2 regions of the Paenibacillus sp. OK060 genome follow, and region 1 is predicted to be linked to the other one. Evidence: riboswitches for the same ligand, from Rfam matches in the RefSeq annotation. Region 1 holds a riboswitch; the other holds the start of a gene.
What was found. Region 1 has a riboswitch for ZMP and ZTP ahead of BLS14_RS05280 (bifunctional 5,10-methylenetetrahydrofolate dehydrogenase/5,10-methenyltetrahydrofolate cyclohydrolase). Riboswitches for the same ligand answer to the same signal wherever they lie in the genome.

Region 1 (6,041 bases):
TGAAGAAGCGATCCGAAAGTTTAGAAATAATGATGATTCATTACAAATCATTCATCAAGAACCGGTAGACGGCGGCATAATTTTGTTCAAACAAAAAACGGGTCAGGAAAATAACAGCAATCTTCAGATGGAGTATGCTCGGAAAATAATATTCGGATGGAAGTGGGCATGGGGTGGCGGATATTCCATTGGTGAATCATCTCAATTCACGTCTGCACTGGATTACATGAGCATACCTGAATTGAGTCACATATCGACACCTTTCCCTATGCTGTTTGGACATATATTAGACCCGGCTATTCAGCGTGTAACAGTCGAGTTTGAGGGAAATGAGAAACCAGTAGTTGCCGAAGCCAAGTTGGTTGAGGTGGGGCCGGAAAGCATAATCTGGTTTGTATCACTGCCCTCGTCTGCAACAATTCCGTATGAAATGAAGGGATTCAACGATAAAGGAGAAATCGTAACCCATAAACAAATGGATGATCCGAATGGCATGGGCGCCATGGTTCTTGGAGAACGTTAAAGAGTGTTCGTACGGAACCTGCGAGTAGGGCGAGATCGTCAAGTCTGGAAGACAATAAAAAGGGAACAACCCACTGTTTAGGGTTGTTCCCTTATACGTTACAAGGAAAATTCGGGTTTACAAAAAAATAAGTAAAAGAATTCCGACTACGAAGCAATAGTATGAAAAGTAAATCAAGTTCCCTCTTGCCATAATTCCCATGAACCATCTCATTGAAAAGTAGGTTACGATAAGGGTCGTAATGAACGCTAAAATGTAAGGTATAGCTAACTGCGCTCGGTGCGGATCGGTTACAATGTCAGAAGCCCCTAATATTACCCCGCCAATGCTGATCGGAATGTAGAGCATAAAAGAAAATTTCAACGCCGTTTCTTGTTTCATCCCGACAGCAATAGATGCAATCACTGTTGCACCAGAGCGGCTTATTCCCGGAATAAGAGCCACCGCTTGAGCCAGACCCACCAGTACTGCGTCTTTCGCAGACAAATCCCCATCTCTTTTGCGCCCGCGAAGGTTTCGAATAAGCCACAGCGCAACCCCTGTGATCAGTAAACTAATCGCAACCGTATAGACAGAAGTGAATATTTCTTCAATTTTATCCTTGAATAGCACAGCCCCGATCGCAGCAGGCAGGGTACCAATGATTATGTATAGACAAAACATAAAATCTGCTCTGTACTCCGCATTGCGAGAGACTAGAAATCGCCAGCCTCCTACAATAAGTTTTTTGATATCTTCCCGAAAAATAAACATAATGGCAATCAGTGAGGCTGTGTTTGTCAAAATTTCAAAGGATAATCCGTTCTGCTGCATGCCAAGCAGTCGTTGAACGATAATCAAATGTCCGCTTGAAGAAACCGGAATAGGCTCTGTAGCCCCTTGTACGATACCTAATAACACATATTTCAACCACAAAATAAAGTCTTCCATTGTATCCTCCTACTCATTATTTTCGATTAGCTTTGACATATTTCAGTTGGGCCACAATGATGACACTAATAATCACCAAAAGGAACCACGAACTGATCTTGCTAAAACTGACCAGTTGCCAGGAGTCATGCTGGTCAGGGTATTTCCAGCCGTTAAAAAATGTAGCTATATTTTCAGCAGTCCAGATGAAAAAACCTACGATGACAAAAGCGAGCGTTAACGGCATTCGATAGGTAGTTAATCGTACCCGATAGATAATCCATGTTTTACGAAAAACAATAAATACCAGAGCGGTCAACCACCAACGAAAATCGGGAATAAAATGATGTGTGAAAAAGTTGATATAGATGGCTCCTCCTAACAGAACCGAAGATGCAAACCCAGGCCAGCCTGTCATGTCCATACGCAATCTGCGCCATATTTGGCACATAAAGCTTGCTACACTTGCATACATAAATCCGCTATAAAGGGGAACGCCAAAGAGCTTGGTATAACCAGGCTCAGGGTATGACCAGGATCCCATCCACACCTTATACATCTCCAGTACCAATCCAATCACGTGAAATATACATATGACTTTGATTTCATCACGTGTTTCCAATCCGCTCCGGTACATAAGGTATTGTACTGCTAATAAAACAAGCAGAATGGCATCATAGCGATAAAGAAAGGGTATCTGAATTACGCTAGAAAGGGCCAACGTTCCAAAGATCGCCACAGGAAAAATGCAACTCATCGCCTGATGATAACCAAAATGCAGGAGCTGTACTAAAGGTTTCAAGTTATGTTTATCTCCTTCCTAAGCCTTGTTCATAATAATATAGATATGGTCCGTTTGTAAAAAGAGAAAAAAAGATCTATATATTTTCTTATTTTCAATTCGAGCTTATTCAAAGACAAAACAGGCCCCTCGTCAACTGGAGGGACCTTGTTTTTTGGCTAATTCAATTATGCATTTTCAGACAGCTTGTAGGCAGATTTAATCGTATGTTCAATGAGCGTCGCAATCGTTACAGGACCAACACCGCCCGGTACAGGTGTAATTGCTGAAGAAGGAACAAAGCAAGCTTCGTAGTCCACATCTCCGACGTTGCCTTTGTTATAACCTGCATCAATAACGACAGCACCTGGTTTAATCCAGTCTCCTTTAACAAAGAGCGGTTTGCCCACGGCTGCAATTATGATATCGCCAAGCTTCACGATTTCTTCCAGATTCACGGTTTTGGAGTGGCAAATCGTCACCGTTGCATTCCGGTTGAGCAGCATGGCTGAGACAGGTTTGCCCAGAATTGGACTTCTTCCGATGACAACTGCATGTTTGCCCTCGATCTGAATATTGTAGAAATCCAAAATGCGCATAATAGCCTGTGGTGTACAGGAAGGGAATTCTGCGTCTCCAAAAGCATTAAGTGCAAAACCGAGAGTCGTAACACCGTCAACGTCTTTCTCGATACTAATGGCATCAAAAGCTGCTCTTTCATCGATATGATTCGGGACAGGGTGCTGAAGCAAAATACCGTGTACGGAAGGGTCATCATTTAGCTTGTTTATTTCTTGAATTAATTCATCCGTGGTGGTATCCGCAGAAAGAACGACCTTAATGGATTGCACGCCTAAGCGAGCACAAGCATTTCCTTTCATACGCACATAAGTCGCTGAAGAAGGATCATCTCCGACGAGAATTGTAGCGAGACAAGGCTGAATGCCTTTTTCCTTAAGAATGGCAACCTTCGAGGCCATGTCTTCCTTCATAAAATCCGCTACCGTTTGTCCATTCAAGATCAGTTTGTCAGTACTCATTTTCACATCGCCCTTTCAACATAAAAAAGAGGCAAGGAAATAAATATTCCTTACCTCTGCCCAGGCGTACGGCTTATTAACAAAACCATATGCTCCCTCACGGTTCACCGTGTTCGCCAGTTACATATGATCGATTAAATTGTTTAGATTGATAGTACTTGAAAAAGCAAAATTGTTCAATAGTTAATGGATTTCTCTTATCAAGAGAGATGATCTTAAGGATTAAGTATCTCGTCTATTAATGAAAATTCAACACGATCTACTTTCCAGCCCTTATTTGTATAGACGAGTGTGGCACTTCGGTAGAGTGTTTCCTTGTTACCGTAAACGGAACTAGAACCCGAGTATTGACTTAATCTAGCTGTATTGCTGTCACGGTAAGTCAGACCGGATTGGCTGATGACTTTGAATTTAAAGTTGTATTCCAGCCCTTTATCCCGAATAATTTCGTTGATAAAACGATCTGTAAAATAGGCGCTAAAGTATGTCCGAATTTGCTTAATGGAAGACAGGTTTGTCGCTTCATTTAATTTATCAACGAAGATTTGCTGTTGTTTGGCCGTTATTCTCTTTGTATTGGGCACTTGCACTTTGGGTTTTGCCATCGTCACCTGTATTTGCGTGCCATCCAGAGTGATTGTTGCTTGGCTGGTTTGTTGATTCCATTGCACGTCAGCGCCTAAAGTTTGACTGATAAACCGCGCCGGGACATAGGTGGTGTTATCGTTTAATTCCGCAGGAACATCCAGAGAAACTTCCTCTTGGTTAACCAGTATCTTTTTAGAGTTAATGGTCAAAAGTATTGTCGTTTCACCTTTGGTCATGGTGATATTTTTTAGTTCTTTGTTCCAGTTAACTTCCGCTCCCAAGTTTTCGGACACTGCCCGTAACGGAATTAGAACACGATTATTTTGTAGCATGCCAGTATCCATTGTGATGTACTGGTTTGCAGCTTCCCCGGTAGCCGCAAAGCTCGGCAGGATGAGCAGAGTCGTTGTCAGCAAGGAAATAGTGATTTTTTTAAACATAGGCTCCTCCACTAAGGATTAATTATTTGAATATGTAGACGTTATCAAAATAGAAAATGTTTCTGTATGTAAGATGCCATTTCCCAAGCAGTAAGGTAGCCTAGGGCTTAATTCTAATTTTTTTCTTTTACCAGAGGAAATAGTTGATAACTGTTCTCACTCGTGATATATTGTTAACAAGTAAACTATTTCAGATTAATTTCCTGAATTAGTTTAATCATTCAAGGTTTTTTTATTGTTTATAAGTAAATAAGGAGCGATTGAAGAATGGATTCAAACGATCGAACAAAACAGTTACTGTATGACCAATTTATCCGGTTTTTACATGTATATGAGAATCACAAGGATACGGAAATTGAACATTTTCTAAGTATCGCCCAGCGGGAAAGCATGGACAAAATCCCTCAGCATTTGACCGCGGTTCATATGATAGATTGCATTGGCAAGCATGAGCCTATAAACAACACAGGTATTGCTGAGGCGATGAATTTGTCCAAAGCGAGTATTACCAAGATCGGCAACAAACTGCTGGAGGAAGGATTCGTCAAACGTACGAAAATGAATGACAACAAAAAGGAGAGCTACTTCCGGTTGTCACCACAAGGCAAAAAGATCTTTGAACTGCATGAACGTTTACATGTACTTGAGGCTGAACGGTTCTATCGTTCTTTGGACAAATATTCGGAACCGGAGCTGAAAATAATACTTCAATTTCTTCAAGACAGCAGCATGGATATGGAATCCAGATAAACTGAAGGAGAGTGAAACACTTGAGTCTGGCAGAATTGATCAGGGAACGCAGAAGTATTCGTAAATGTAATTCTACACCGGTGGAACAGGAGTTGGTTGTTGAATTGCTGCACAAGGCTACACGGCTTCAAACATCTGTTGAATCTGGCTCATGGCGTGTTGTTTATGCCGGAACTCCCGAAGCACGCAAACGGTTGGTTGACTGCATGCTGGAACAGATGTCGCAGAGCAAGCTCGGCAAGTTGATTCCGGGAAAACTGCTGGATGTGTTTAAAAAGAGGTTTACCGATATTCCTGCTCATGTCATTGTTATGTCGACTGTAGGACCGGATCGTCTGACCAATGACCGCAATTATGCGGCTGCCTGCGGGATGATGCAGAGCTTCCAACTGCTGGGATGGGAAAAAGGGTTAGGAATGCTGTGGGATACAGAGTCCATGATTCAGAATGAAGGCTTTTTCAAAGGAATTGGACTGCGTGAGGATGAAAGATTTGTTGGCATTCTTCATATGGGATATTACGACAAAGCGCCAAGAAGCCGGAAAAGAACACCAGCTGAGCAAAAGTGGACTGTATTTCAGGGTCAGACTACGTAGAAGGGAGGATGTAAATATGGAATTGTCCGATCTGCAAGGGGGCATACACAGTCCGAAATATTTTTTGGATCGACCGGTATCACAGGAGCTAATCCTTGAATTGCTCAATCACGCCGTGTGGGCGCCAAATGATGGACTTCGTGAGCCGTGGCGATTTATTTTTGCCGATAATCGTAATGGGAAACTCATGCAGGGAATGCAGGAGCACGCTCCAGCGTATCTTCTGGTTCTGGTGAAGGAAGAGGCGGATCATCATAAGCGGGAAGAGGACTTTGCAGCTGTCTGCTGTCTGATCCAAAATTTTCGTTTGCTTGCCCATGAACAGGGCCTGGGTGTGCGCAGTACGTTGCATGACTGGATGTACGACCGGAGTCGTGCTGAAAAGTTTGGCGTGTTAGGCAACGAGCGAATTGC
Region 2 (6,041 bases), on a different contig from region 1:
TCCGCATAAGGTGTACAAGAACCTTTACGTGACTTGGGGGTATGGGGATGTGGGATGTGTCTGCCCATGTAGGGCAGTTGGTAACCATTTTGATTATGGCCGTCGCTCTCGGACTCGACGCGTTCTCACTCGGCATCGGGATTGGCATGAAGGGTATTCGTATGAGAGACGTATTGCGGATCAGTACCGTAACGGCCCTGTTTCACATCATCATGCCGCTCATCGGCATGTATACGGGCAAATATGTCAGTTCCTTGCTTGGTGACATTACGACGTATGCAGCTGGCGGTCTGCTGGTCCTGCTCGGCGCCCATATGATCTTGAACGCTTTCCGGGAGGGAGATACCAAACTGGTGGATCATCGATCTTTGCTCGGTGTGATACTGTTCTCACTGAGTGTCAGTGTGGATTCGTTTTCCGTTGGAGTCTCGCTCGGCATGTTCAGCAGTGATTTGGTGTTAACGGTACTGGCTTTTGGTGTCTGTGGTGGAGCAATGTCCGTCATGGGTCTGATGTTGGGACGGCGTGTGAGCCAGAACATGGGGGATTACGGAGAAGCGGTCGGCGGAGCGATCTTGCTCGCTTTTGGACTTTTGTTTATATTTTAAAAAACGACGTTAACCATAATTACAGCCTAGTGCAGTCTTCAATATATAATTAAGAGTTTCATTGGTTCAGATGGAGTTTCAAACATGATTCGACAACATTTGCAAAATGGGGAGGCTAACCACAATGAAACATATTTTGTTTGTATGTACAGGGAATACATGTCGCAGCCCCATGGCGGAGGGACTTTTACGTAAACTGGCGTCTGAGCGGGGCATTAAGGTGGACGTTCGTTCCGCAGGTGTAGCCGCAACAACGGGCATGCCCATTTCCCGTCATGCGGAGGCCGTATTAAGGGATCACAACGTTGAGGGACCCCCACATTCGACGCTTCTTAGCTCCAACCTAGTCGGCTGGGCCGACCTGATTCTCACGTTAACACGCAGTCATAAACAGCATGTCATGCAGGTTTTTCCTGACTCGGTACACAAGACGTATACCTTGAAAGAGTATGCGGAAAATGACGAACAAGTCTTGAATGATCTTCAGGAATTGGACAGCCTGTTTGCAACATTCGAAATGAAACGTGCGCTAGGTCAGGAGATTTTGGCATCTGAACGTGAGCGGGCAATCGAGATCAGACAACGCATTCCGAGCTTTGATATTTCAGACCCGTTTGGCGGCAGTCGCGACGATTACAACATCGCTGCGGCAGAGATTCGGACTGCGCTCGATAGACTTTTGGACAAGTTGGAGTAATTGGATTCGTTTAATCATTCCCAGGTACCGATAGATTTCCATATAAAAAACGTACATGGGATGTAAATTACCCGTTGATTTTAAACGCAGGTTGTTTTATGATGAATGGGAAAACAGGGATCCGGTGTAACTGGCGACGAAGTGGGCATAACCACGATGGAGCACCGGAACAAACGGCCGGTCGCCTGGGCAAAAGAGCAATTCTGCGTTACCCGCAGACTGCTCTTTTTTTCGTCTTTCATCTGATTATTCGCTATAATAGTACCTGAAATGCCATACAAGAGAATACCAAGGGCAGCCAAGAGGAAGCCGGGCATGATTTTATCGGGAGGCGATAGGATGACTATTGAGTTAGATTCGGAACAACCCGGATTGCATGAACAGACCGCATCCATTCTGCGTGAACTGGCGCTTGCCGGACAGCTTGGACCTGGACAGATCGTTGTGATCGGTACAAGTACAAGTGAAGTTGCAGGCAAACGGATTGGTACAAGCGGTGCTGTTGAAGTAGCGCAGCAGCTTCTTGCGGGTATACGCGAGGTGCAGCAGGAGTTCGGTTTTGATGTTGTATTCCAATGCTGTGAGCACCTGAACCGTGCGCTGGTTATGGAGCGTTCACTGCTTACACGTCTTGGATTGACTGAAGTGGGTGCAGTACCTGTGCCCAAAGCAGGTGGTTCCATGGCATCCGCAGCGTATCGCTCGCTGACCGATCCATGCCTGGCTGAACATGTGCAGGCCCATGCGGGACTGGATATTGGGGAGACGATGATTGGCATGCATTTGCGGCATGTAGCAGTACCTTTCAGAACAGCACTCCGCTACATCGGTGATGCCCGTGTAACTACAGCACTGACCCGTCCGAAGTTGATTGGCGGCGAGCGTGCAGTGTATCGTATGGAAGAGCAACCAGATTCGACATTTTGTGACTGATATCTTCAACCTATTTAAAGCCAAATTAGACTTTACACGAAAACGGAGAGTGCAACACCAATCTGAAGAAGCAAAGCGTTCGCCTTTATCCCCGGATTTCCCCCTTATTATAAGGGAGTTCAGAAAAATCTGGGGATAACAGCGATCGGAAGATGGTGATGCAATCGAAGTCAGGAGTGTAACCACTGTAGTTTCGCTTTATAACTTCACTTATAACTGGGAGGAATTTAATCATGGAACAATTGCGCAAGAATGACCCGGCAGTACTGGAAGCGATGAATCTTGAACTGAAACGTCAACAAAACAACATTGAGCTGATCGCGTCCGAGAACATCGTAAGCGAAGCGGTTATTGAGGCAATGGGATCTGTACTTACTAACAAGTACGCTGAAGGATATCCAGGCAAACGTTACTACGGTGGTTGTGAGCATGTGGATATCGTAGAAGATATCGCGCGTGATCGTGCCAAAGAATTGTTTGGAGCAGAACATGTGAATGTTCAACCTCACTCCGGTGCACAAGCGAACATGGCAGTATACCTTGCGGCTCTGAAACCAGGTGATACTGTGCTTGGTATGAACCTTGCGCATGGCGGACACCTCACACATGGTAGCCCGGTTAATGCTTCCGGATTGCTGTACAATTTCGTAGCTTACGGTGTACAAGAAGATACATTCCTGATTGATTATGATGAAGTGCGCAAAGCGGCATTTAAACATCGCCCTCGCATGATCGTTGCAGGTGCAAGTGCATATCCGCGTATCATTGATTTTGAAAAGCTTGCTTCCATCGCTAATGATGTAGGTGCTTTGTTCATGGTGGATATGGCTCACATTGCAGGACTGGTAGCTGCAGGCTTGCATCCAAGCCCGGTTCCACATGCGCATTTCGTAACGACAACAACTCACAAAACGCTGCGTGGACCTCGTGGTGGTATGATTTTGTGCCGCAAAGCTTGGGCAGCAGCGATTGATAAAGCGGTATTCCCTGGTTCCCAAGGTGGACCTCTGATGCACGTGATTGCTTCCAAAGCGGTAGCATTCGGTGAAGCACTGCAACCTTCGTTCAAAACGTATGCACAAAACGTGGTAAAAAATGCACAAGTATTGGCTGAAACGCTGATTGCTGAAGGATTGAACATCGTATCCGGCGGTACAGACAACCACTTGATGCTGATCGACACACGCAGCGTGAATATCACAGGTAAAGAAGCCGAGCATGTACTTGATTCCATCGGTATTACCGTGAACAAAAATGCAATTCCGTTTGACCCAACTAGCCCGTTTGTAACGAGCGGTATCCGTATCGGTACACCTGCAGCTACTTCCCGTGGTATGAACGAAGAAGCGATGGTAGCTATTGGCAAGATCATTGCCAAAACATTGAAAAACCCTAAAGATACAGCTAAATTGGATGAAGCCCGTGCTGAAGTAACGGCACTTACGGACCAATTCCCGCTCTACACTGACCTTAAATACTAAAAAACTTGCTCATGGTGTTTGTGTTTGAGATGTTCTTCATGTAAACATGCAGACGGAGCAAACCGAAAGAACCTGAAGAAGCGTAGCGCTCGCCTTTATCACCGGAATTCCACCATTTATTAATGGATCAAAAGAATTCTGGGGATAACAGCGATCAGAAGGTCATTCGGTTTGCGGAGCTTCATAGTGTTTACACATTTTTAACATTCAACTGACATAACAGCGAGAGCAAAAAGGACCGGAAGACTCATTTTTCCGGTCCTATTTTTATAGGATTCGGTTTTCTGTAATGATTAAGTGCCCTTTGATGGTGTAATTCGGTGTAGGTGATGATATAATATACAGGATTTATCGGGCCTATGAATGATGATTAGGCATATTTGGTAATGCTGAACATGAAGAACATACCGGAGGGACAAATTAGATGGGAAAATTAGTAATATGTGATCACCCTTTGATTCAACACAAACTGACGTTTATACGCGACATGCGTACGAATACGAAAGATTTTCGTGAATTGGTGGATGAAGTGGCTACACTGATGGCTTATGAGATTACAAGAGATGTTGAGCTGGAAACTATTGATGTACAGACACCAGTAGCTGAAACACAAGGAAAAGTCATTTCCGGACGTATGCTTGGGCTGGTGCCGATTTTGCGTGCGGGCCTTGGGATGCTGGATGGTGTTGTCAAATTGCTGCCGGCGGCAAAAGTTGGACATGTAGGTTTGTTCCGTGACCCGGAAACACTGCAACCTGTTGAATACTACACCAAGCTGCCTACGGACGTGACAGAGCGTCAGTTGATTGTCATCGACCCGATGCTGGCAACTGGCGGTTCTGCCATTGCTGCTATTGACGTGCTCAAAAAACGCGGCTGCACGCAAATCAAAATGATGAACCTTGTTGCAGCTCCTGAAGGAGTAAAAGCTGTTCAGGATGCGCATCCGGATGTAGACATCTACGTTGCTGCACTGGACGATCGTCTGGATGATCACGGCTATATCGTTCCCGGACTGGGAGATGCAGGAGACCGTCTATACGGCACTAAATAAGCATATCGCATGCTTTGTAAGAGGTTGTTCAAAAAGTCCAATTTTGATTACGAAGGATGCCCAAGGGCATCATCGACATCGAATATGAAATTCAGCCGAAATGTCCGTTGCTCACGTAGTTTTCCCTACGCTCCGCTACTCCATTTCTACCTTCATTCCATATTCTTGGTACTGAAAACCGGACTTTTTGAACATGAACTTATAGAAAAGGGGCTTTGCTTCAATGTCCAAGAAAATTAAAGTCATGACGATATTCGGGGTGCGCCCGGAAGCCATCAAGATGGCTCCGCTTATTTTGGAACTGCAGAAACATCCAGAATCTATTGAATCGATCGTTTGCGTTACTGCACAGCATCGTCAGATGCTGGATCAGGTTCTTGAAGTATTCGATATTCATCCAGACTACGATCTGGATGTGATGAAAGATCGCCAGACGTTGAATGAAATTACGATTCGTGTGCTGGGAGGCCTGGAGCCGGTTTTGCGTGAAGCAAAGCCGGATATCGTGTTGGTTCACGGTGATACGCTGACAACGTTTGTAGCCAGCTATGCTGCGTTCCTGCAGCAGATTCAGGTGGGGCATGTGGAAGCAGGTCTTCGCACGTGGAACAAGCTCTCTCCATACCCGGAAGAAATGAACCGTCAGTTAACCGGTGTGCTTGCTGACTTGCATTTTGCACCGACGGACTGGTCTTCTTCCAACCTTGCCAAAGAAAATAAATCGGAGTCTAGTACGTATGTCACAGGCAACACGGTAACAGATGTGTTTCAATATACAGTACGGCAGGATTACACACATCCGGTACTAGATTGGGCACAGGGCAAGCGTCTTGTGCTGATGACAGCTCACCGCCGCGAATCCCAAGGCGAGCCTCACCGTAACATTTTCCAGGCCGTCAAACGGATTGCCGACGAGTTTGAGGATATTGCCATCGTGTATCCGGTACATCTAAGTCCTGCTGTGAAGGAGCCGGCTCACGCGATTTTGGGGAATCACCCCCGTATTCAACTTATTGATCCACTAGACGTGGTGGATTTGCATAACTTTTACCCGCATACTCACTTGATTTTGACAGATTCAGGAGGTTTGCAGGAAGAAGCGCCTTCGTTTGGTGTGCCTGTTCTCGTCCTTCGGGATACAACGGAGCGTCCGGAAGGAATTGAGGCTGGAACACTGGAGCTGGTGGGTACCGAAGAGGAACGTGTATATGAGCGCACCAAAGCTCTGCTTACAGACGAAACACTGTATGCAAGCATGAGTCAGGCTG

Region 2: it holds a riboswitch for ZMP and ZTP, as region 1 does, so the genes downstream of both, BLS14_RS12430 (TIGR01440 family protein) here and BLS14_RS05280 (bifunctional 5,10-methylenetetrahydrofolate dehydrogenase/5,10-methenyltetrahydrofolate cyclohydrolase) in region 1, are expected to answer to the same signal.

What each region holds. Positions count from the first base shown of each region.
Region 1 is NZ_FNFR01000001.1:1,213,607-1,219,647, forward strand. It holds gene BLS14_RS05265 (hypothetical protein) at 1-523, shown strand, start outside; gene BLS14_RS05270 (undecaprenyl-diphosphate phosphatase) at 641-1,453, opposite strand; gene BLS14_RS05275 (DUF817 domain-containing protein) at 1,470-2,234, opposite strand; gene BLS14_RS05280 (bifunctional 5,10-methylenetetrahydrofolate dehydrogenase/5,10-methenyltetrahydrofolate cyclohydrolase) at 2,402-3,253, opposite strand; ZMP/ZTP riboswitch at 3,305-3,387, opposite strand; gene BLS14_RS05285 (stalk domain-containing protein) at 3,469-4,281, opposite strand; gene BLS14_RS05290 (MarR family transcriptional regulator) at 4,549-5,031, shown strand; gene BLS14_RS05295 (nitroreductase family protein) at 5,043-5,627, shown strand; gene BLS14_RS05300 (nitroreductase family protein) at 5,644-6,041, shown strand, end outside.
Region 2 is NZ_FNFR01000003.1:135,116-141,156, reverse strand. It holds gene BLS14_RS12440 (manganese efflux pump MntP) at 48-608, shown strand; gene BLS14_RS12435 (low molecular weight protein arginine phosphatase) at 733-1,305, shown strand; ZMP/ZTP riboswitch at 1,422-1,503, shown strand; gene BLS14_RS12430 (TIGR01440 family protein) at 1,645-2,238, shown strand; gene glyA (serine hydroxymethyltransferase) at 2,472-3,719, shown strand; gene upp (uracil phosphoribosyltransferase) at 4,144-4,773, shown strand; gene wecB (non-hydrolyzing UDP-N-acetylglucosamine 2-epimerase) at 4,997-6,041, shown strand, end outside.